2 regions of the Peribacillus sp. NPDC097295 genome follow, and region 2 is predicted to be linked to the other one. Evidence: a T-box and tRNA genes for the amino acid it is inferred to sense, from the RefSeq annotation. Region 2 holds a T-box; the other holds one or more tRNA genes.
What was found. A T-box is a leader RNA that pairs with one kind of tRNA and senses whether it is charged. The one in region 2 lies ahead of ACIQXN_RS00390 (valine--tRNA ligase), so its partner is inferred to be a tRNA-Val.
Positions count from the first base shown of each region.

Region 1 (10,105 bases), on a different contig from region 2:
ATGGATAATAATTTGTTTAAAAACATAGAAGGAAGAACGGGAGTAAACATGAAGGATGTAATGGAATTGGCGAACTCCCTACAAGGTGCCAATTTTAAAGATGAAGCGACGGTTAGGACTATCATTAAACGGGTTTCTCAAATCGCTAATAAACCCGTCAATAAGGAAATGGAAGACAAAATCGTACATTCTATCGTTGCAGAGGGAAATAAACTGGATTTCGGGACGATTTCCAATATGATGAATAAAAAATAATAAAGAAAACAGGAGCCTAAAGTAAATGGGGGCTCCTGTTTTCTTTGGTATCGCTAAAAATTCAAGAACCGTGACGGCTGGGCTGTCCGTCCACGTCTCGTTTGTGGTACCGAGAGATAAAGGTTCTTTTTGGCCCTGGTCGCGGCCACATAGAGTAATCTTCTTTCCTCTTCAAGTGGGTCAAGATCGCCCTTTCGGTATGAATCCAGGGCAAAATCATGAGGGATGCTGCCGTCAACAGCGGCCAGGACATAAACGGACTGGTATTCAAGGCCCTTAGAACGGTGGATCGTCGTGAGCTGTATGGCATCTTTAAAGTGCTTGGACAGCTGTTTTACTTCCTGAACCATGGCCGTCATATGATCGACATGGTCCAGGAAGGCAGCGACGGTTGGGAACCGATTTGCGGCCACCTTCAAATCACGAATATCATCCGAACCCTTTTCAAGATTTGCTTCATTTCCCCGTTTTTTTACATACTCCTGATACCCCAAATCCTTTTCGATGATTTCTATGGCTACAAGGGGAGACATGGTTTTAATAGAACGGATTTGCGCAGGTATCGCCTTTAGCTTTCGTTCCTGAAAGGCATGACCCGTTTTCACAAAGGCAAATGCGTCAATGAAATCACAATCTTGCAGGATGGTTTGTGCTTTTAATTCCTGTAAGACACCTTGCCTTAAAAACAAGGAAGAAAGGACGTCTGAAGCTGCCTTGCTATCCTGAGGATGCAGGCTTAACCGCATGAACGCAAGCATGCCATGGATGACCCGGCGTTCATAAAAGGAATCGGCATCCTTTTCAATCACGAAGGGCAAATTGGAAGAAGCTAACCTTTCAAAAATGGCACGCGACATCGTATGCGTTCTATAAAGGATGGCAAAGTCACCAGGATTGGCGCCTTTGGAAATCTTTTCTTGAATGTCAGTAACGATCATCGTCGCTTCTAACTCTTCATCATACGGATAAAATAATACGGCTGGGTTTCCCTGATTATGCTGGGCACGCATCGTTTTATCCATCCGGTGCTGATTTCGTTTTATCATTCGGTTTGCTGTCGCAACGATCTCATGGGAGGAACGATAATTTTCGGTCAACTTCACAATTTGGGAACCAGGGAAATCATGTTTGAAATTCAGTATATATTTCGGATCACTACCACGGAATGAATAGATGGCCTGATCGTCATCTCCGACCGCACAAACATTTTTTGTTTCCGCAGAAAGGAGTTTTATCAATTCATATTGAACTTTATTAATATCCTGGAACTCGTCCACTAAAAAATAGCGGAACCGTTGCTGATATTTGAGTAACGATTCAGGGTGGCTTTTCAAATATACATAACAACCGACTAGCATATCATCGAAATCGTATTTGCTTGTTTGTTCTTTATAGGCTTCGTATTTTTTATATAAGAATAGACAGGATTTCTCCCAATCATCATTCGGTTTGACATCATCCGGAAAGATTAATGAGTTTTTCCAAAGCCCGATTTGCTGAAGGGCCTGATCATAGGCGAATTCCTTTTCATCAAGCTCCAATTCCCGACCAGCTTGTTTCAATATTTTTTCTTTTTCCCAATTCCACTTCAACAAGAATTCCCGTTGCCATTTTGCAGGTTCATGAAAGATCAGGATTTTATAAAAAATGCTGTGGAAAGTACCACTAACAATTTGAGAGACGAGGGAAGGGGTCATATAAGGATAGCTGATTAGCCGTTGTTGCATTTCCTTGGCAGATTTGGCTGTAAAGGTTACAAGCATGATGCTTTTTGGATTAATTTTTTCGACAGTTAGCATATAGGCAGTCCGTACCGTCAATACTCTGGTCTTGCCACTTCCTGCCCCGGATAAAACAAGAACGGGGCCTTCAATCGTTTTGGCCGCCTTTAACTGTTCATCATCCAGTATTACCCCGTTAGAAGATAGCTCCTGAAAGTAGGGGTCCTTTTGTTCAGTGCTGACGGATGTTTTATTTAAAAAGGGAGAATTGCCTGTAATGGTCCTACTTTTTAAAAATGGTTCGATGACTGGCTTTGTTTCTGTAATCGTTCGTGATTTAGGCATCTTGAATCCGTTTCGTTCCATGTATTCTAAAGGTTTAGTCTCATTTTTTTGTATAAAACTTGGCATTTCACAAGCAGTTCGTGAAGGGTCACTGTGATAAAAATAAGGTGTTTCATGAATCCCAATGAATAATTTCACGGATTTATCACATATGACACAAGAAAGCTGATCACGTTTTCCTTTTTCAAAAAGTGTCTGCAGCTCACTAGCCGAAACAGTAAGTAGATGTACGATTTCATTTCCTGATTTAGCTTGATTCATATAAATGGATACCTCAAATCTATTAAAAAATATCGGCAATCTCCATTTTACCAGAGAAATAGAAAAAAAGAATGTGAAAAAGATGTTTCATATTATTCTGAAGTGGGTAAGTGAATGGAAGAGAATCTTTTATGTGAGGAGGGTTAATAAATGGGATACATAGCGCCAATAACACAATTCGAGTATATTCAATATGCGAACCGGACAGTTGAAGCGGGGAGGAAACCGAGAATCGTTGATGGAACGACACCCATTCAGCCAATTCGTTTTGACCAAGTACTAGAAGACGAAACGAAACGGTCCGAAAAATTTGACCAAGTCACGAACGTGAAAGAGGATGGTTCTTCAAGTACAGGTAAGTATAAGAATCATTTAATGATGAGGGCTCATGAAGAAATCCAGGTAGAAATGACAGGAAAAGGCGGGTATGTAAACGAGATGGCTTGAATTTCCCATGAAAATACAAAAGGACACGAAGAGTGTCCTTTTTGTGCTTTCTTTTAAAGAATGTCGATTTCAACGATTAGAGCTAGTAACAATTGTAGTAAAAGTTGAATGTTAAGAGCAATTTGAGCATCAGTTGTTGTCACTTCAATATCACGGCTGTTTTCTACAATTGTTTTTTGGCGAGTGATTTGTTTTACATTAGAAGATTGGATCAACTCTTGGGTAATGCGATCAGCATTATCGGCATCTGCAATGGAAATGCTGACGATTACTGCGATTGCTGCTTGGAGGGCCGCTTGTAAAGAAAGTGCAGCTTTTACATCTGTAGAAGTGATATTTACATTACAAGAATCTTTAATGTAAATGAGTTCTTCAGAAAGCTGGAGTTGTGAATTATCCTGTTTTGCCTCTTGGTCAATCTGTGTGTCATCATTGCCGCAAAATCCAGTTAGTGGATGGTTGGAATTAGAATCTAGGGCTGACCATGATCTGTCAGAGCCTTCGTGTGTATTACAATTGCTACGATATACATTTTGGTTCATGTCATTTTTCCTCCTTAGGATATATACTCCCTATTAAAATATGCGTAGATGATAAATCTGGTTGGACGAATAAATCATTTCAATCGTTTATTTTTTTGTGAGTAAGGAAAATTTTAAGTTTAGTGAAAGTAATTTTTAACGAAGCTAATATGTTAGGGATGAAATGTAAGAGCTGCTCAGTCATGTTTTATTTGTACTGTCTTATCGACAAGTAAGGTTTTAGATGAAGAACAATGATGTTATTGTTCTTTGGAATCTTTGTACTTAGTTTGATAGGAATTCGTGACTGGGTTGACGTCATGTTCGGTTATTTTCTTTTCTTTATTGATGAGAATTTGAGACTGTTCTTGTAAATAGCGAACGGTCTCTTTAAGGTTGTTTCTCTCTTTTTCGGTCAGATCGACTTTATCTTTTTTGAAGCCATGCTTCCTCATAGTCCGTGAAACAAGCAATTCCATTAGCCTTTTTTGTGATTCCTCTAAATTAAATTCATTACTCATGAAATTTTCCCTCCTTCTTACTTTCTATATATAGACTATGTTCATTTGCAGAGATTGACATAGAACGGAACTGTTTTTTTATAATAAATGGGTAGGTAAAAAAAACGCTGTTCCCTTAGCGAAATCAAAGGGAACAGCGTTTTTTATTATGAAATCTGTTTAATCATCGTCTTGTGTGCAATGCCAGCATCCATAAATTCCTCGGAAATGATGTCATAACCTAATTTTGAGTAAAAGGGGATGGCATGCAATTGAGCATCTAGCTTCAGTTGGGAGATGTCTTGTGAAACGGCATATTGTTCAATGGCATTCATGACCATGGCACCGGCCCCGGTCTTGCGGGCCGGTGGAAGTACACAAATGCGCTGAACCTTACCAATGCCATCTATAATCCGGAATCTACCCGCACCGACAGGGAGTTCTTCATCGTTATATAAAACGAAGTGAATGGAATCTTCTTCATATTGATCGATCTCTTCTTCAAGTGGGACATGTTGTTCCTCGACAAAAACTTTTTTTCTAATGGTATAAGCATACTCACGTTCTTGGTCGTTCTCGACAATTTTTACAAACACGAAATTATTCAGCTCCTAAACGAAATGTTTCATATACGGTCCACGTACCATCTTCCAGTTGATATAATAAATGAATTCTTTTGACTTCCTCTTCGTGGCTTACATCAAGCATGCTCAATTGGCCTAACACATCCGAATGTTCATTATCCGATAAATCTTGTGCAATCGTTATATGTGGAATAAAAGCATGTTCGGAGTCAGTTTTGAAGAACTTTTCATCATGAAGGATTTCATGTAACCCTTCAAGTTCCTTGGACATCTCTACCTTAAAATAAATGGTGTTGCTGACGGGTTGGAAAGATTTCGCTTTCGTAACATTCAAGGTGAAAGGCTGGAACTTCCGTGCAATGTCCTCCAACCGTTCTGCAATTGCGGAAATTTCCGTTTCAGTCGCTTCAAACGGTTGTTTAAGTGTTAGATGTGGTGGAATAAAAGCATACTTCGTATCATACCGTTTTCGGTAGGAGTTTGCTAAATCTTGAAGTTTTTTTGAAGGGAAAATTGCAACACCATATTTCATATTGTGGCCTCCTAGGATTATGATTTAATCTTTTGAATATTTAGGTCAAGGAGTCTGTCCTTATAGCCTAATGTAATACTTTAGAACATTTCTAAAAGGGCTCTTTTTAAATCTGCCTGCCAAAACTTCCAAGTGTGATTACCTTCAAATTCCTCATAGAAACAAGTGAACCCTTTTTGATTAAGTAAGTTATGCAATTCCCGATTGGGTACGATGAAGTTTTCCCGATTCCCATCTGTTGTTGGAACGTCGGTCTCTTCTGTTCCAATCACATGATAAAGTTCAAGTAGATGAGGTTCCTCGAAATTACGGACGGCATCCATCACAACTTCATTGGCAAGCGGTGACTGCATGATGCATTTGCCGAATGTATGAGGATATTTAAGTGCGGTCAGTAAAGAAACTGTACCGCCAAGAGAATCCCCTATCAATGCCCGGCCATGCCCCATTTGATAGGTTGGGAATTCCTCATCTAAAAACGGAACAAGTTCATGGGCTAGGAAACGTATGTAGGCGTCGTGTTGTTCTCCATCAGGATGATACTTCCTTCTGCGGTCAAACCGATCTTTATAAGGAATACCGATGATTATAACATTCTCAATTTCATCGTTTCCTAATAGTTCATCCGTCACACGACCAATTCTGCCCATTTGGAAGTAATCGCGACCATCTTGAGCAATGACGAGCGTATATTTATAAAGTGGTGAAAAATTAGCCGGTAAATACACAAGTAGCTCTAATTCCTCAGATAATGCTTCACTTCTAAACATATATTCTTTTATCGTGCCTTTGCGTAAACTCATTTCCCGCACCTCTATGGATTTATATTGAATATTAACCTTACTTAGTTATTTTAGCATAGCCTAGATTCTTTTTCTCCTATGAAGGATAGGGAAAAGTGAATTTTTGTTTTATTTTCTAAATATTTAAAATATAAAATGTTATAATGAAAAGATATAAAAAAATAAATGGGGAGGCAGATAAAATGGCAGATGTACGCGTCCATAGCAGAGAAGTTACAAGAGCGGCTAAGCAAACATTAATAGACCGGGGTGTCAGTGTCGAAGCTATTGCGGAGATTGTCTATGAATTGCAATTCCCATACAAAGCTGACTTGAAACGGGAGGAATGCATTAAAAGCGTCGAGCGGGTGCTTCTAAAAAGAGAAATTCAGCATGCTATATTAGTCGGTGTTGAACTTGATAAACTCGCAGAACAAAAGAAGCTCTCGGAACCGTTACAATCCATTGTTGAATCTGATGAAGGGCTGTTTGGTGTGGATGAAACGATAGCGTTTGGTGCGGTACTCGGATACGGTAGCATTGCCGTCACAACCTTTGGGCATTTGGATAAAAATAAAATCGGTGTCATTCATGAGTTAGATAAGAAGCAAGAGGGAGTGGTGCATACATTTCTGGATGATATCGTTGCAAGCATAGCCGCAAGTGCCGCATCAAGATTGGCTCACCGTCTAAGAGATGACGAAGAGTCTTTAACGGAGCAGGAGAAGGATATTCAGGAAGAAGAGGAGTTAATCGGATAAACTCGGGACCTAAAGCGATATGTTAGGGGGTTAAAGGCTCATCCTGACCTCCCATATCTGGACTTAATAAGGCGGGCAGAAAGAATATTATCCATTTTAAATGTTCGTTTTGTTCGCCGCAGTAAACAAAAGGCACGAATATAACCTGGATATAATTCAAGTACTTCAATTCTTCGCTGCGTGATCTTTCCGCTTTCTGAAAGGTAAATGATTTCCATAGGAATCTCTTCGTCCATATGCTTACGAATGATATAGTTCATTCCGTTAACCTCCATTTCCATTATTTCTTGTTTATATTATACGCGAACGTTCGTTCGGTATGCAATAAAAAAACGAACGTTTGTTCTTTTTATATTTATTGCTTTTTTAAATGGTACACGGAAAACTTTTTCAAAATAATTCGTTGACTTTTGTTGAAAAAAACTTATAATAAATTATGTACTTAAGTAATAGAGCAAGCCCATTTTACATACGACTTGTTAGCTCAGTGGGAGAGCACTTCCTTGACAGGGAAGGGGTCGTGGGTTCGAATCCCTCACAGGTCATCAGAACGGTGGAAGCATTGTAGAGACAATGTTTTTGCCGTTTTTTTGTTATTAGCAGGTCAAAACTAAAACTTAATCATTGTTTTCCCTACATTCCAAGAATATAATGAAACATCTAACATATTAGTTTTACAAAGGGGAACTGCATCATTCGGTCCTCTTTTTCTAAAATATTTAAATGGGAGTTTATATAAATGAGTACACAAACGTTTTCAGACCTTCAGAAGATTGTTCATCCAAGTAATGTGAAAATGAATGAACCGCTACATAACTATACGTTTACTAAAACAGGCGGTAAAGCGGATTATTTCGTCACACCTAAAAGCTATCAAGAGGTCCAAGCTATTTATACGTATGCGGAGAACCATCATATACCGTTAACAATCGTAGGTAATGGGTCGAATATGATTATTAAAGATGGGGGCATCCGGGGAATTGTAATGACCCTTATTCAGCTAGATAGTATGCATACCAACGGTGAGGAACTGACCGTTCAAAGTGGAGCAGCTATTATTCAAGCTTCACGATATGCTTTAGAGAATCATCTTACAGGTTTGGAATTTGCTTGTGGGATACCTGGTTCGGTTGGAGGAGCCCTCTATATGAATGCAGGAGCATACGGTGGAGAAATATCCGATGTCCTCAAAGATGCTCTTGTTATTACGCATACGGGAGAATTAAAGACCTTACATAAGGATGAGCTAGAATTGGGTTATCGATCTAGCCGCTTCTCAAAAGAAAAATTACTGGTCCTCGAAGCTACTTTCTTATTACAGAAAGGCGAATATGAAGACATCAAAAGTAAAATGGATGAGCTAACTTTCCAGAGGGAATCTAAACAACCACTTGAGTTCCCGTCTTGCGGAAGTGTCTTCAAACGGCCGCCTGGTCATTTTGCAGGTAAATTAATTCAGGATAGCGGGTTACAAGGTAAGCAAATCGGAGGTGCCCAGGTTTCAACTAAACACGCTGGATTTATTGTGAATGTAGGATCCGCTACAGCCACCGATTATTTGGAACTCATTCAATACGTTCAAAAAACCGTTAAATCTAAATTTGATGTAGAACTTGAAACCGAAGTTAAAATAATTGGAGAAGATTAAGCCTTTAAAAAGACTTTCGCTTATGTAAAAGCGGAAGTCTTTTTTTTTGTAGGAAGAGTCCTTAGAAAATTATGGTATAATTGTCCGAGCTGTAGATATAAATTTTTAGTTGAGAAGCCTCCAGGAATCTATTTTTGGAAGACGAGGATTTCAATATGGATGACTCATTCAAATAGATATATATATTAGGGAAGTGATTTAATGGCAAGTGTCTTTTGGGAAGAAGAGGATGACTATTTTAAGTTAGAGCCGTTAACAGATGAAATGGTAGAAAAAGCTGAACAAGATTTAAAAGTAAAATTACCGCCTTCCTATATAGATATCCTCAAAGAACAGAATGGAGGATTTACTAACTTTAACTCGTATCCTATAGATTTTCCAACCTCGTGGGCAGAAAATCATATTCGCGTAGATCATATTTTTGGGATAGGTGAAAAAAACAGCATATTAGATAGTGAATATCTCATTAAAGAATGGGAAATGCCCGAAGGACTGATTTTGTTTAATGGAGATGGACATACTTGGGTTGCCTTTGATTATCGAAATGTTGATTCTAACCCTTCCATTGTGTATGTAGATAACGAAGACGAAACGATTATAAAAATTTCGAATACGTTTGATGAATTTTTAGAACGATTGTATATGGAAGAATTTGAACCCCCTGAAGAAGATGATGATGACTTTCTAATGAAACATTATGGTAAGGATGATTTTGAGATCCTTTTACAACAAGATGATGTAGAAGAACTATTCTATGCTATCATTTATGTTTCGCAATTTGAACGGGATGTTGAATGGGTGAGTAAGCAATTTTTAAAGTTAAGCAATCATCCTGATGACCATATAAGAAATGGCATTGCTAATAATGTATGGAACACTTTAAGTTATCAATTAGATGATGAAACCATCCAGACTTTTATAGAGATTTTCAAGAATGATTCCGATAGCGATGTACGAATGTATGCAGAGATGATTATCGAAAAGATGAATTATTCGTATGAAGAATTAAAAGAGGATTTACAAAAGGACAAACGAGTTAGCTTTGCTTATCAAGATGAGATTTATCATATCAATCAGCATTCTAATTTGTGGCATATTTCCGTGTTCGGTGGAGAAACCGATGTGGATCTACAATCTTTTGGAACAAGAGAAGAATTATTGAATCAAGCCACTTTAGGTGGGCAGCCATTAGAGCAGGTGTGGAACAAAGTAAAAATATTGTAAAAAACTTATAGCACTTTGCTTTGAAGCTATAGGCAGGATAGTTGAATAAGGACATAAATTAATTGTAGCAGATCAGCTGAGCCCACATATTTGCTAACATATTGATTTTGACTATATTCGTTTTAAAGAGTTTTGTTGATATCTATACCGTATAAAGTTGATAGGGAAGGGATTGCTGCTTCGAACCCCTTACATGTCATCAAAATGGTGAAGCATTGTTGAGACAATGCTTCACCATTTTTTTGTCTAAAATTAAAAGACTACCTTGATTTTTTCAGTTTCAATTTTACTTGTGACCATCCTCTGACAAAGAAATCAAAATAAAAATAATAAAGGAAAAGCCTATGGGTAACAGAATGGTTAAGAATTTAATACTCTGATATTAGAAAGAAAAATAAATCAAACAAGAAGGATGGGATCCTCATGGTTGATAAAAATAATCGAAATGACAAGAGGGAAAAATGGAAAAAGCAAATTATGAATAATCTGAGGAAGGAAAGTGTCAAAAATATCATAGCAAGAAC
Region 1 is NZ_JBIWCW010000003.1:372,440-382,544, forward strand. Features, by position in the region: gene spoVIF (sporulation-specific transcription regulator SpoVIF) at 1-255, shown strand; gene ACIQXN_RS08180 (ATP-dependent helicase) at 309-2,582, opposite strand; gene ACIQXN_RS08185 (hypothetical protein) at 2,733-3,029, shown strand; gene ACIQXN_RS08190 (spore coat protein) at 3,083-3,571, opposite strand; gene ACIQXN_RS08195 (hypothetical protein) at 3,811-4,071, opposite strand; gene ACIQXN_RS08200 (GNAT family N-acetyltransferase) at 4,218-4,646, opposite strand; gene ACIQXN_RS08205 (YjcG family protein) at 4,651-5,166, opposite strand; gene ACIQXN_RS08210 (alpha/beta hydrolase) at 5,247-5,969, opposite strand; gene ACIQXN_RS08215 (phosphatidylglycerophosphatase A family protein) at 6,152-6,709, shown strand; gene ACIQXN_RS08220 (hypothetical protein) at 6,748-6,969, opposite strand; tRNA gene ACIQXN_RS08225 (tRNA-Val) at 7,183-7,254, shown strand; gene murB (UDP-N-acetylmuramate dehydrogenase) at 7,449-8,357, shown strand; gene ACIQXN_RS08235 (SMI1/KNR4 family protein) at 8,559-9,581, shown strand; gene ACIQXN_RS08240 (hypothetical protein) at 10,005-10,105, shown strand, end outside.
Region 1: it encodes a tRNA-Val, which carries the amino acid that the T-box ahead of ACIQXN_RS00390 (valine--tRNA ligase) is inferred to sense. The anticodon was not compared.

Region 2 (10,105 bases):
TTTGACTTCCATCGGCATTCCAATGGCCGATACCGTTTATTGCCATGGTCAACCTCGTGCGGTCGATATGGAATTTCCTTTCATCGCAAAAGACATTCATGGACGTGGCGGTAAACAGGTTTACTTAATCGAACAAGACAAGGATTTACATGCACTGCCTGACGCCAAATGGATTGTTCAAAAACCAGGTGTTTTTGGAAAGGATATCCGCGTATTTGTCATTGGTACGAGAATCGTTGCAGCTGTGCTTAGAGAGTCATCGTCTACCTTCAAGGCCAATTACACATTAGGCGGATCGGCTTCGTTATATGAGCTGTCAGCTTCTGAAAAGACCCTCGTTGAACGGGTTATTGCTTGCTTTGACTTTGGGATGGTCGGCATTGATTTCATTTTTGCCGAAGATGGCCACCTTCTGCTTAACGAAATCGAAGATGTAGTCGGAAGCCGGACGCTCAGTGCGCTCAGTGACTTGAATATTGTAAAAGAGTACCTACTGTTTATAAAAGAAAAACTCTCAATTTATTAACACAAAAAAGGATGAACCACCCTCTTACAGGGCCGGTTCATCCTTTTTTATTTTTTAAAGCTGTTTTAATTCGTTGATTCTATGAATGACAGAATCACGTTTCTCACTATAGTCTTTTTCTTTGGCACGTTCTTCTTCAATGACGCTTGCTGGCGCTTTTTTGACAAAGCCCTCATTGCCTAATTTTTTCTGTACACGTTCTACTTCTTTATTAAGTTTGTCGAGTTCCTTTTCAAGACGTTTCACTTCTTCATCGATATTGATCAGTCCTGTCAATGGAAGGATCAGTTCGACACCCGTCACAACAGCTGTCATGGCTTGTGCTGGTTCTTCGACCTCGATGCCGATAGTCAAATGTTCCGGATTACAGAAGCGCTCGATATAACTGCTGTTTTTCTCTAACGTTTCTAAAATGGATTCATCTTTTGCTTTTAAAATCAAGTTGATTTTTTTGCTTAACGGTGTGTTCACCTCAGAACGGATATTCCGAACGGAACGGATGATCTCAACAAGCAGCTTCATTTCCTCGGCTGCAGCTGTATCCGTTAACTCTTCGTTCACTACAGGCCATGCAGCAACCGTAATTGATTCGCCTTGGTGCGGCAGGTTTTGCCAAATTTCTTCCGTGACGAACGGCATGAATGGGTGAAGCAATCTCATCGTGTTATCTAGCACATATGCAAGAATCGAACGAGTCGTTTTCTTCGCCGCTTCGTCTTCTCCATATAGCGGAAGTTTAGCCATTTCAATATACCAGTCACAGAAATCATCCCAAATGAAGTTATAAAGCACGCGGCCCACTTCACCGAATTCATAACGGTCTGCAAGTCTTGTCACGTTTGATATCGTTTCATTCAATCGAGTCAAGATCCATTTGTCGGCAACCGATTTCTCGCCGCTTAAATCGATTTCATCATACGTCATGCCATTCATGTTCATTAGGGCAAAACGGGAGGCATTCCAGATCTTATTGGAGAAATTCCATACCGCTTCGACTTTTTCCGTGCTATAACGAAGATCTTGCCCTGGTGAACTTCCTGTTGAAAGGAAGTAACGTAGGGAATCGGCACCGTATTGGTCTATGACGTCCATTGGATCGACACCATTACCAAGCGATTTACTCATCTTTCGTCCCTGTTCGTCACGAACAAGTCCATGAATCAGAACGTCTTCGAATGGGCGCTCACCCGTGAATTCAAGCGCTTGGAAAATCATCCGGGATACCCAGAAGAAAATGATATCGTAGCCCGTTACAAGTGCTCCGGTTGGATAATAGCGTTTGAAATCGATGCTTTCCTTGTCCGGCCAGCCCATAGTCGAGAACGGCCATAGTGCGGAGCTGAACCATGTGTCTAGTACGTCTGTATCTTGTTCCCAGTTCTCTGCATCAGCAGGCGCTTCCTGTCCAACGTACACTTCGCCTGTTTCTTTATGATACCAAGCCGGGATACGGTGTCCCCACCAAAGCTGACGGGAAATACACCAGTCACGAATATTCTCCATCCAATGCAGATACGTTTTCTCAAAGCGGTCCGGAACGAAGTTAACCTTCTCATCCTCGGTTTTCTTTTGTAGGTCAACCGCTGCATCAGCAAGAGGCTGCATTTTAACGAACCATTGAGTAGAAAGATATGGTTCAACGACTGCTCCGCTACGCTCTGAATGGCCGACAGAGTGAAGGTGATCTTCAATTTTGAAGAGTACTCCCGCTTCTTGCAAGTCTTTGACGATTTGCTTACGGCATTCGAAACGATCCATTCCTTCATATTTACCGGCCTTCTCATTCATTGATCCATCTTCATGCATGACAAGGATTCGTTCTAAATTATGTCTGTTTCCGATTTCAAAGTCATTAGGATCATGGGCAGGTGTGATTTTAACTGCGCCCGAACCGAAGTCCATATCCACATAATCATCGCCAACGATCGGAATTTCACGCCCAGTGATTGGCAAACGAACCATTTTCCCGATTAAATGCTTGTAACGGTCATCTTTAGGGTGTACCGCAACTGCCGTATCACCAAGCATCGTTTCTGGACGGGTTGTCGCAATTTCAATTTCTCCCGATCCGTCAACTAGCGGATATTTCATATGGTAAAACGCACCTTGAATATCTTTATAAATCACTTCGATATCGGAAATTGCCGTTTTCGTGGATGGGTCCCAGTTGATGATATATTCGCCACGGTAAATCAATCCTTTTTTATAAAGGTTGACGAATACTTCGTTTACCGCTTTAGAAAGGCCAGCATCAAGCGTGAAGCGCTCACGGGTATAGTCCAGGCCAAGACCAAGTTTTGCCCATTGCTCACGAATATGACTTGCATATTCCTCTTTCCATCTCCATGTTTCTTCCACGAATTTTTCACGGCCCAAGTCATAGCGGCTAACGCCTTCAGCACGAAGCTTTTGTTCCACTTTCGCTTGTGTTGCGATACCCGCGTGATCCATACCAGGAAGCCAAAGCACATCATACCCTTGCATGCGTTTCATTCGCGTCAAGATATCTTGAAGTGTTGTATCCCAAGCATGGCCAAGATGTAGCTTACCTGTTACGTTCGGCGGAGGGATAACGATTGTGTAGGGTTCTTTTTTATCGTCACCTGTTGTTTCAAAAAACTTTCCATCAAGCCACCATTTATAGCGGCCTTTCTCTATTGCTTGTGGATCGTATTTAGTCGGCATTGAAATTTGGTTTTCTTCCATGTTGTTTTCCTCCTTTTGGGCATAAAAAAAACTTCCATCATCATAAAAGGACGAAGGAAGTTGTTCGCGGTGCCACCTTTTTTCCGAAAAAGATACACTCTTTCCCGGCTCTCAAATGGAATAACGGCTCTTCACCGGCCTTCGCTACTTACAGGGTTCACGAAGACTGCTCGCGGACGACTTCTGATGCTGCCTGCTTAGAAACCTCGCACCAATGGTTTCCTCTCTGATAAGGGCATTTCATCTTACTATTTCCGGTCTTTACATTCATTTATATTCATATGTAAATTCATTAAACGCATATAGTATATAGTACAAAAAAAAGGGGGCTCCAGTCAATCATCTTTTCGTTTACTTTCGTAAGTATGACCCCATTCGATGAGGGAGGCTCATAACGGTAGCATGATTTACTCTATTATATCAGCAGCGTATCATGGATGTTCAGGATTTCTCACATGTTCCGCAGCCCTCCCATACAATAAAAGAAGTCCTACAAAGGAAGGTGTAATCTTGAGAAGAAAATATTCACCTTATACTTTGCCACCTTGGATGAAAAAGTTCCGCGGTGTTTGTCAGCAGTTCATTGTCCCCTTTATCGTTTTCCAGGGAATTCGCACGTTAATATTTCCAACTTTCTTCGATATGCTTCTGTTGGTCGCTTTTATTTTTTTAGCCATGTCTTTATATTTAGAATGGATATAATTATTCCCCTACAGCAAAAAAATATACATGAATGGATGAATATCCAATCATGTATATTTAGCTTGGGGGAGATTGTTCCTCTTTGGCCGCTTCTGCTGCCGCCTTTTTCTGCTGTTCGACCTCTTCTACTTTCATCACCATATATTCAACATTCTTCAGGAGCCAGAATTGCCTTTGTAATTTCGTAACATTATCCAGTTCCGTCCTAAGACCTTTACCTTCGGAATAATTCTTCACGGCCTCCAATGCCGACCCTGGGAAGGCAAGATAACTTTGCATCAGCAACATTTCTTCTTCTTTCAACGGAAAAAAACGAAGGTAATTATAAAGCCAATCCACGCAATCATCACATTGGATTGGATAGGTCCTCGCCGTTTTGACGAGAAAGGGAAGTAAATCGAAATGGGGAGGCGCAGTATTCGAATTCTCAAAATTAATAAAGTAGCCATACCCCCGTTCATCATATACAAAATGCTTTAACGAAACCTTCCCATGGGTAAGCACAGTCCGCACTTTTTCACTTTCCTTGGTCTTTTCGAACCATGTTTCAAATTTCTTGATCGAGTAGTTCAATGCCTGGGTTATGTCCGTAAAAAAGGTACAGACGGACATTTCAAATGGTGACATATACCACTTCTTCTCACAGTTAACGATATACTCTTCCATGAATTCCTTCTGCGTATTCCACTCACTCAGCGTTCTTTCATAATGGGCTTCCCGTTCCTCTGTATCCACCTCTGTTTCTTTTACAGAAAGGGTATGCATCCTGGCAAGTTCCCTGAACATTTGCTTATGCTTTTCGTCACGTTCGCCGTTTTCCTCATTATTCAACCAAGGCATCAGGTAGTATAGGCGGCCATTATGAAGGACGGCATAGCGTTGATCCATCGTTTGGTATATAGGGACGATCCGGTTGTATCCCCGGTGATACAGCGTTTGGATGTTGCGGATAAAATCCATGCCGTTATGAGGGGTAATCGACTTCAAGGCAAAGGTACCACGGTCGCTGTACACTTTTTTCACCCTTCCGAAATCCTCAATATATTGAACGTAAAGGGCATACTCCTTTAATACATATTCCGAATCCTTATCTATAATATTATTCTGCTGTTGATTCTCGTTTTCCCTCACGAGACTCACTCACTTTCTCTAAACCAACCCTTTTGTGTATGCAAAATAAAACAGGAGCAGAGCCATTTGCTCTGCTTTCTGCTGGTTATTAGTTTTTATAGGCTATGGCCTTAGGAATGTAGATGACTTGCCCTTCGTTGACATTCTGGTTCGATTCTAGTTCATTGCTAAGAAGTAAGGATTGTACCGTGACACCATAACGCTGGGCCAAATCATCCAACGTTTCCCCTTGCTGAACGATACAAACCTTCATCCTGACCAATTCTTCTTCCTGCTTTCTCCCGAAAAGATCCATGATGGAATGTTGGTTACCGTAATTATCTTGCTTTTCCTTATCAGTCTGTTCTGTATTTTGTTTTTTTCTGCCTTTATAGTTACTCAAATCCTTAACCTGTTGTGCTGATTTTTCCCTTCGTTTGAATAAGTCGCTTAAAGACGAATGAGATTCCGAATCTTTTTCAAGACTTGAGGACTCATTTTCTTCTTTAAGGTCATCATCCTGCCTATTGACGATGACTTCCTGTTCTTGGTGAGGAGATCCCGGAATTTTAACAACCGGAACACTTTCCACATCGGTCAGATACACGGAACCTTCCTTTTCTTCTTCTATTTCAGCCACTTTTCTTTTTACATCCGTTTCAATATGCTTACCTTTTTTATCTTCTATCTCCGCCACTCTTCTTTTTACCTGCTGTTCTATGCTCTCCTTGTTCTCTACTTGTATCTCTGGCACCCGTCCATTTACCTGTCCTTCGACGTTTCCTTCTTTTTTGGCCTCTATCTCGGACACTCGCCTTTTTACTTGTTTCTCAATGCCTCCTCCTTTTTCTGCCTCAATCTCATTCACCCGTCTTTTTACCTGCTGTTCAATATTCTCTTCTTTTCCTTTCTCGAACCTTGATACTGGGCTTTTCCCCTTGGAATCATTAGCTTCATTCTTCTCTTCCTCAATTTCTATAACTCTTCTTTTCACTTGGGTCTCAATATCGTCTCGGCCATTGACCTGCGTTTCCCACTGCATCTCTTCTGGAAATGGTGATACAGGGATATCAAAAACGGGCGCATTATGTTGATTGCTTAGATAAATAGGTTCTTCCTCTTCATCCTCTTTTGCTTCAGCGACTCGTTTTGCTTCCGCGGAAAAAGGAGTATACAATCCTTCTTCCTCTTCATTTCGAAATACATGTTGAAAGTCTGGTACAGGTGGTTCAGCAGCTGCATATGGAATATATGATTCATTTTCTTCATCAGATTCTTCAACAAACTCGGTCTCCTCAGTCTCTTGCTCCATGTCCGTACGCTCTTCCACATAGGAATCGTTGTAAATACCGGTTATCAACAAATCTGCCTGCAATTTGAGACAGTTACGTTCCGGCAAGTCATAATCAAAACTTTGAATCGCAATGTCGATTTCCTCCAACGAGGAAATTCGATTATTCGGTATCGTTATATCAACCGGAAAACGGTGCGTGAATTCATTGAGCCCATTTGATTGCCTCTCAACCTTTTGAACGGCTTTTGGCAAAAAACTTTGGGGATATTCCTCATGTTCACCGTTTTGCGAATCTTTGTATTCACCACTTAAATCTAAAGAACCTCGGATAAACACATATTGATCGCTTTCTTGGATTGTCACATTTGGGTCAAGGGATATCGAATAAAGTTCAGCCACTTCCTGTCCTTTATGAAACCAAACGGATTCTTCCAAAGAAAATCGCAAATACGATTCATTTTCTTGCGACAAGACAACTCCTCCTTTCAGCTTCAGGAAAACGGTACCTATACCAATAACAATCTATGAAGAAAGGCCATTGATTATTCCATTAATCACTGGGAAGGAAGATCAAAGTCTTCTCCTATCAAACAAATAAAAAAGGCTTCCCCGTATTTTGAGGAAACCCTTAAGATTATTTTTTCAATTTAGCAAAAGCCTTTTCAGCGGCTGCGATGGTTTTTTCGATATCTTCATCGCTATGCGCAGTGGAAAGGAATAAACCTTCATATTGGGACGGCGGAAGATAAATACCTTGGTTCGCCATTTCCCTGTAGTACGAAGCGAAAAATTCCAAATCGGAAGTTTTGGCAGTATCGTAGTTCACTACATCTTCATTTGTGAAGAAAAGCCCGATCATGGAACCGGCGCGGTTGAATGTAATTGGAATGCCATAACGTTTCGCCGCTTCTCCAATACCTTTTTCGAGCATATCGCCTTTACGGGTAAACTCGTCATACGATTCAGGAGTCAACTGACTTAACGTTTCAAGCCCTGCAGTCATAGCAAGCGGATTTCCAGACAACGTTCCTGCTTGATAAATGTTGCCACTAGGAGCTATTTGCTCCATGATGGAACGTTTACCACCGAAAGCACCTACCGGCAAACCACCACCGATTACTTTTCCTAGGCAAGTTAAGTCCGGATGAACACCGAAGTACCCCTGGGCACAGTTATAACCGACCCGGAAGCCTGTCATGACTTCATCAAAGATCAATAAAGCCCCGTATTGGGTGGTCAAGTCACGCAGCCCTTCCAAGAAACCAGGTTGTGGAGCTACGACACCCATATTCCCTGCAACAGGTTCTACGATGATACATGCAATATCTTCACCAAACTGTTCAAACGCATATTGAGTGGCTGCAAGATCATTGTACGGAACCGTAATCGTATTCTTTGCAATTCCCTCTGGAACACCTGGGCTATCTGGTAAGCCTAACGTGGCAACACCAGATCCTGCTTTAATCAGCAGGGAATCGCCATGGCCATGGTAGGAGCCTTCAAACTTCAAGATTTTATCACGGCCGGTATAGCCCCTCGCTAACCTTAGCGCACTCATCGTAGCTTCCGTTCCGGAAGAGACCATCCGGATCATTTCGATTGAAGGGACACGTTCAATGACCAGCTTAGCTAGTTCATTTTCAATCTCAGTAGAAGTTCCAAAGCTTGTCCCGGATTCCGCTACCTTTTTTAAAGCCTCAACAACACGGTCATTCGTGTGGCCAAGAATTAGCGGGCCCCATGAAAGAACGTAGTCAATATATTCGTTGCCATCAATATCATACAGTTTTGAACCTTTTCCACGTTCCATGAAAATAGGATCCATATCCACTGATTTGAAGGCACGGACAGGGCTATTCACGCCACCTGGCATCAAGTTTTTTGCTTCGGCAAACGCTTTTTTCGAGTTTTCGTATGACCGCATGCTTCAGTCCCCTTTTCTTAACTATATTATTATTTTTCCATTAATTATTATCTTCATCAATCCAGCGTGCTATCTCTTTTGAAAAATAGGTAATGATCAAGTCGGAACCTGCACGTTTAAAGCCCGTCATCATTTCCATGACGATAGCTTTCTCATCAATCCAGCCATTTTGGGCAGCAGCTTTCACCATCGAATACTCTCCACTAACATTATAAGCCACAATCGGTAGTCTATAAGTGTTTTTCATATCCCTGATGATATCCATGTAAGAAAGAGCCGGTTTCACGATTAGGAAGTCGGCCCCTTCGTTCACGTCTGATTCTGCTTCACGGAAAGCTTCTAAACGATTTGCAGGGTCCATTTGGTATGTTTTACGATCACCGAACTGAGGAGCTCCATTCGCAGCCTCACGGAAAGGACCATAAAAAGCGGAAGAATATTTCACGGCATATGACATGATTGGAATATCTTCATAACCCGCTTCATCCAGGCCTGTACGGATGGCTGCAACAAATCCATCCATCATATTTGAAGGTGCAATGATATCAGCACCTGCTTCAGCTTGGCTGATCGCCGTTTTAGCAAGAAGGTCCAGTGAAGCGTCATTTAGGATTTTGTCTCCCTCAACAACTCCACAGTGACCATGGCTTGTGTATTCACATAGACATGTGTCGGCAATCACCATGACTTCAGGGTATTGTTTTTTGATGAGTCGGGTTGCCTGTTGGACAAGCCCGTTATGATGGAAGGCTCCAGTGCCTTCTTCATCCTTATCATGTTCAAATGGAACACCGAATAAAATGACGGATTTAATGCCAAGACTCACGACCTCGTCCATCTCTGCAGCTAGGTTATCCATTGAAAGCTGATATATACCCGGCATAGAGCTGATTTCGGTTTTAACGTTTTCTCCATCAATGACGAAAATCGGATAAATTAAATCCTCTTTATGTAAGTGCGTTTCACGAACTAAAGCTCTCATGCCAGCACTTGCACGCAGGCGGCGGTGACGATTGAATGGAATATCTTTCATTTCATGATTCCTCCTTTAGTTTTCTTTACCAATATATCTTATAACTTCTTCTACCATCGCTTCTGTTGTATATACATCTGGACACACAGCAACATGTAATCCATGTTTCGTTGCCGTCTTCGCACAGATCGGTCCGATACAGGCAATGATGAGGTTTTCTATGTATGTATTCAATTCATATTGTTCAATAATTTGAATGAAGTGATTTACCGTCGAAGAGCTTGTGAAGGTAATGATATCAATTTCCCGACTCAGGATCAGTTGAACCAGTTCTCTTTCGCTCTCTTCCGGAAGTATGGTGTGATAGATAATGATTTCATCACATGACGCACCTTTTTCATTAATGGCCTCAGCTATGACCGTTCGTGCGAGGTTCCCTTTCGCTAGAAGGACACGTCCACCTGGTTCAAGCAGCTTAATGAACTCGATAACAAAACGTTCTGCAACATATTCAGATGGGATGAAGTCCGCTTCATATCCATACCCATTCAAGGCTTCTTCCGTCTTTGACCCGATGACCGCTATTTTGGGTAGAACATCAAGTTGCGTACCCAGAATCTCAAACAAAAAGTCCACACCGTTTTTGCTTGTTAAGATGAGCCAGTCATAGCTGTTCAATTGACCTAACCGTTCTTTTACCTCTCCCAGACGTTCTGGAAGGGTAAAATCAAGCAACGGCACCAATAGAGGTGTGCCCCCGCTTCTTTCTATTAAAGTTTGTAAGCCCTCAGCCTGACCTTTTCCTCTGGTGATTAAAATCCGATAATCTTTAAGAGGCAAAAAAGGCGTCATTACTGATCAAGCTCCTCT
Region 2 is NZ_JBIWCW010000001.1:78,811-88,915, forward strand. Features, by position in the region: gene ACIQXN_RS00385 (ATP-grasp domain-containing protein) at 1-526, shown strand, start outside; gene ACIQXN_RS00390 (valine--tRNA ligase) at 581-3,232, opposite strand; T-box leader at 3,276-3,503, opposite strand; gene ACIQXN_RS00395 (hypothetical protein) at 3,782-3,934, shown strand; gene ysxE (spore coat protein YsxE) at 3,992-5,065, opposite strand; gene spoVID (stage VI sporulation protein D) at 5,154-6,809, opposite strand; gene hemL (glutamate-1-semialdehyde 2,1-aminomutase) at 6,973-8,262, opposite strand; gene hemB (porphobilinogen synthase) at 8,303-9,295, opposite strand; gene ACIQXN_RS00420 (uroporphyrinogen-III synthase) at 9,311-10,087, opposite strand; gene hemC (hydroxymethylbilane synthase) at 10,087-10,105, opposite strand, start outside.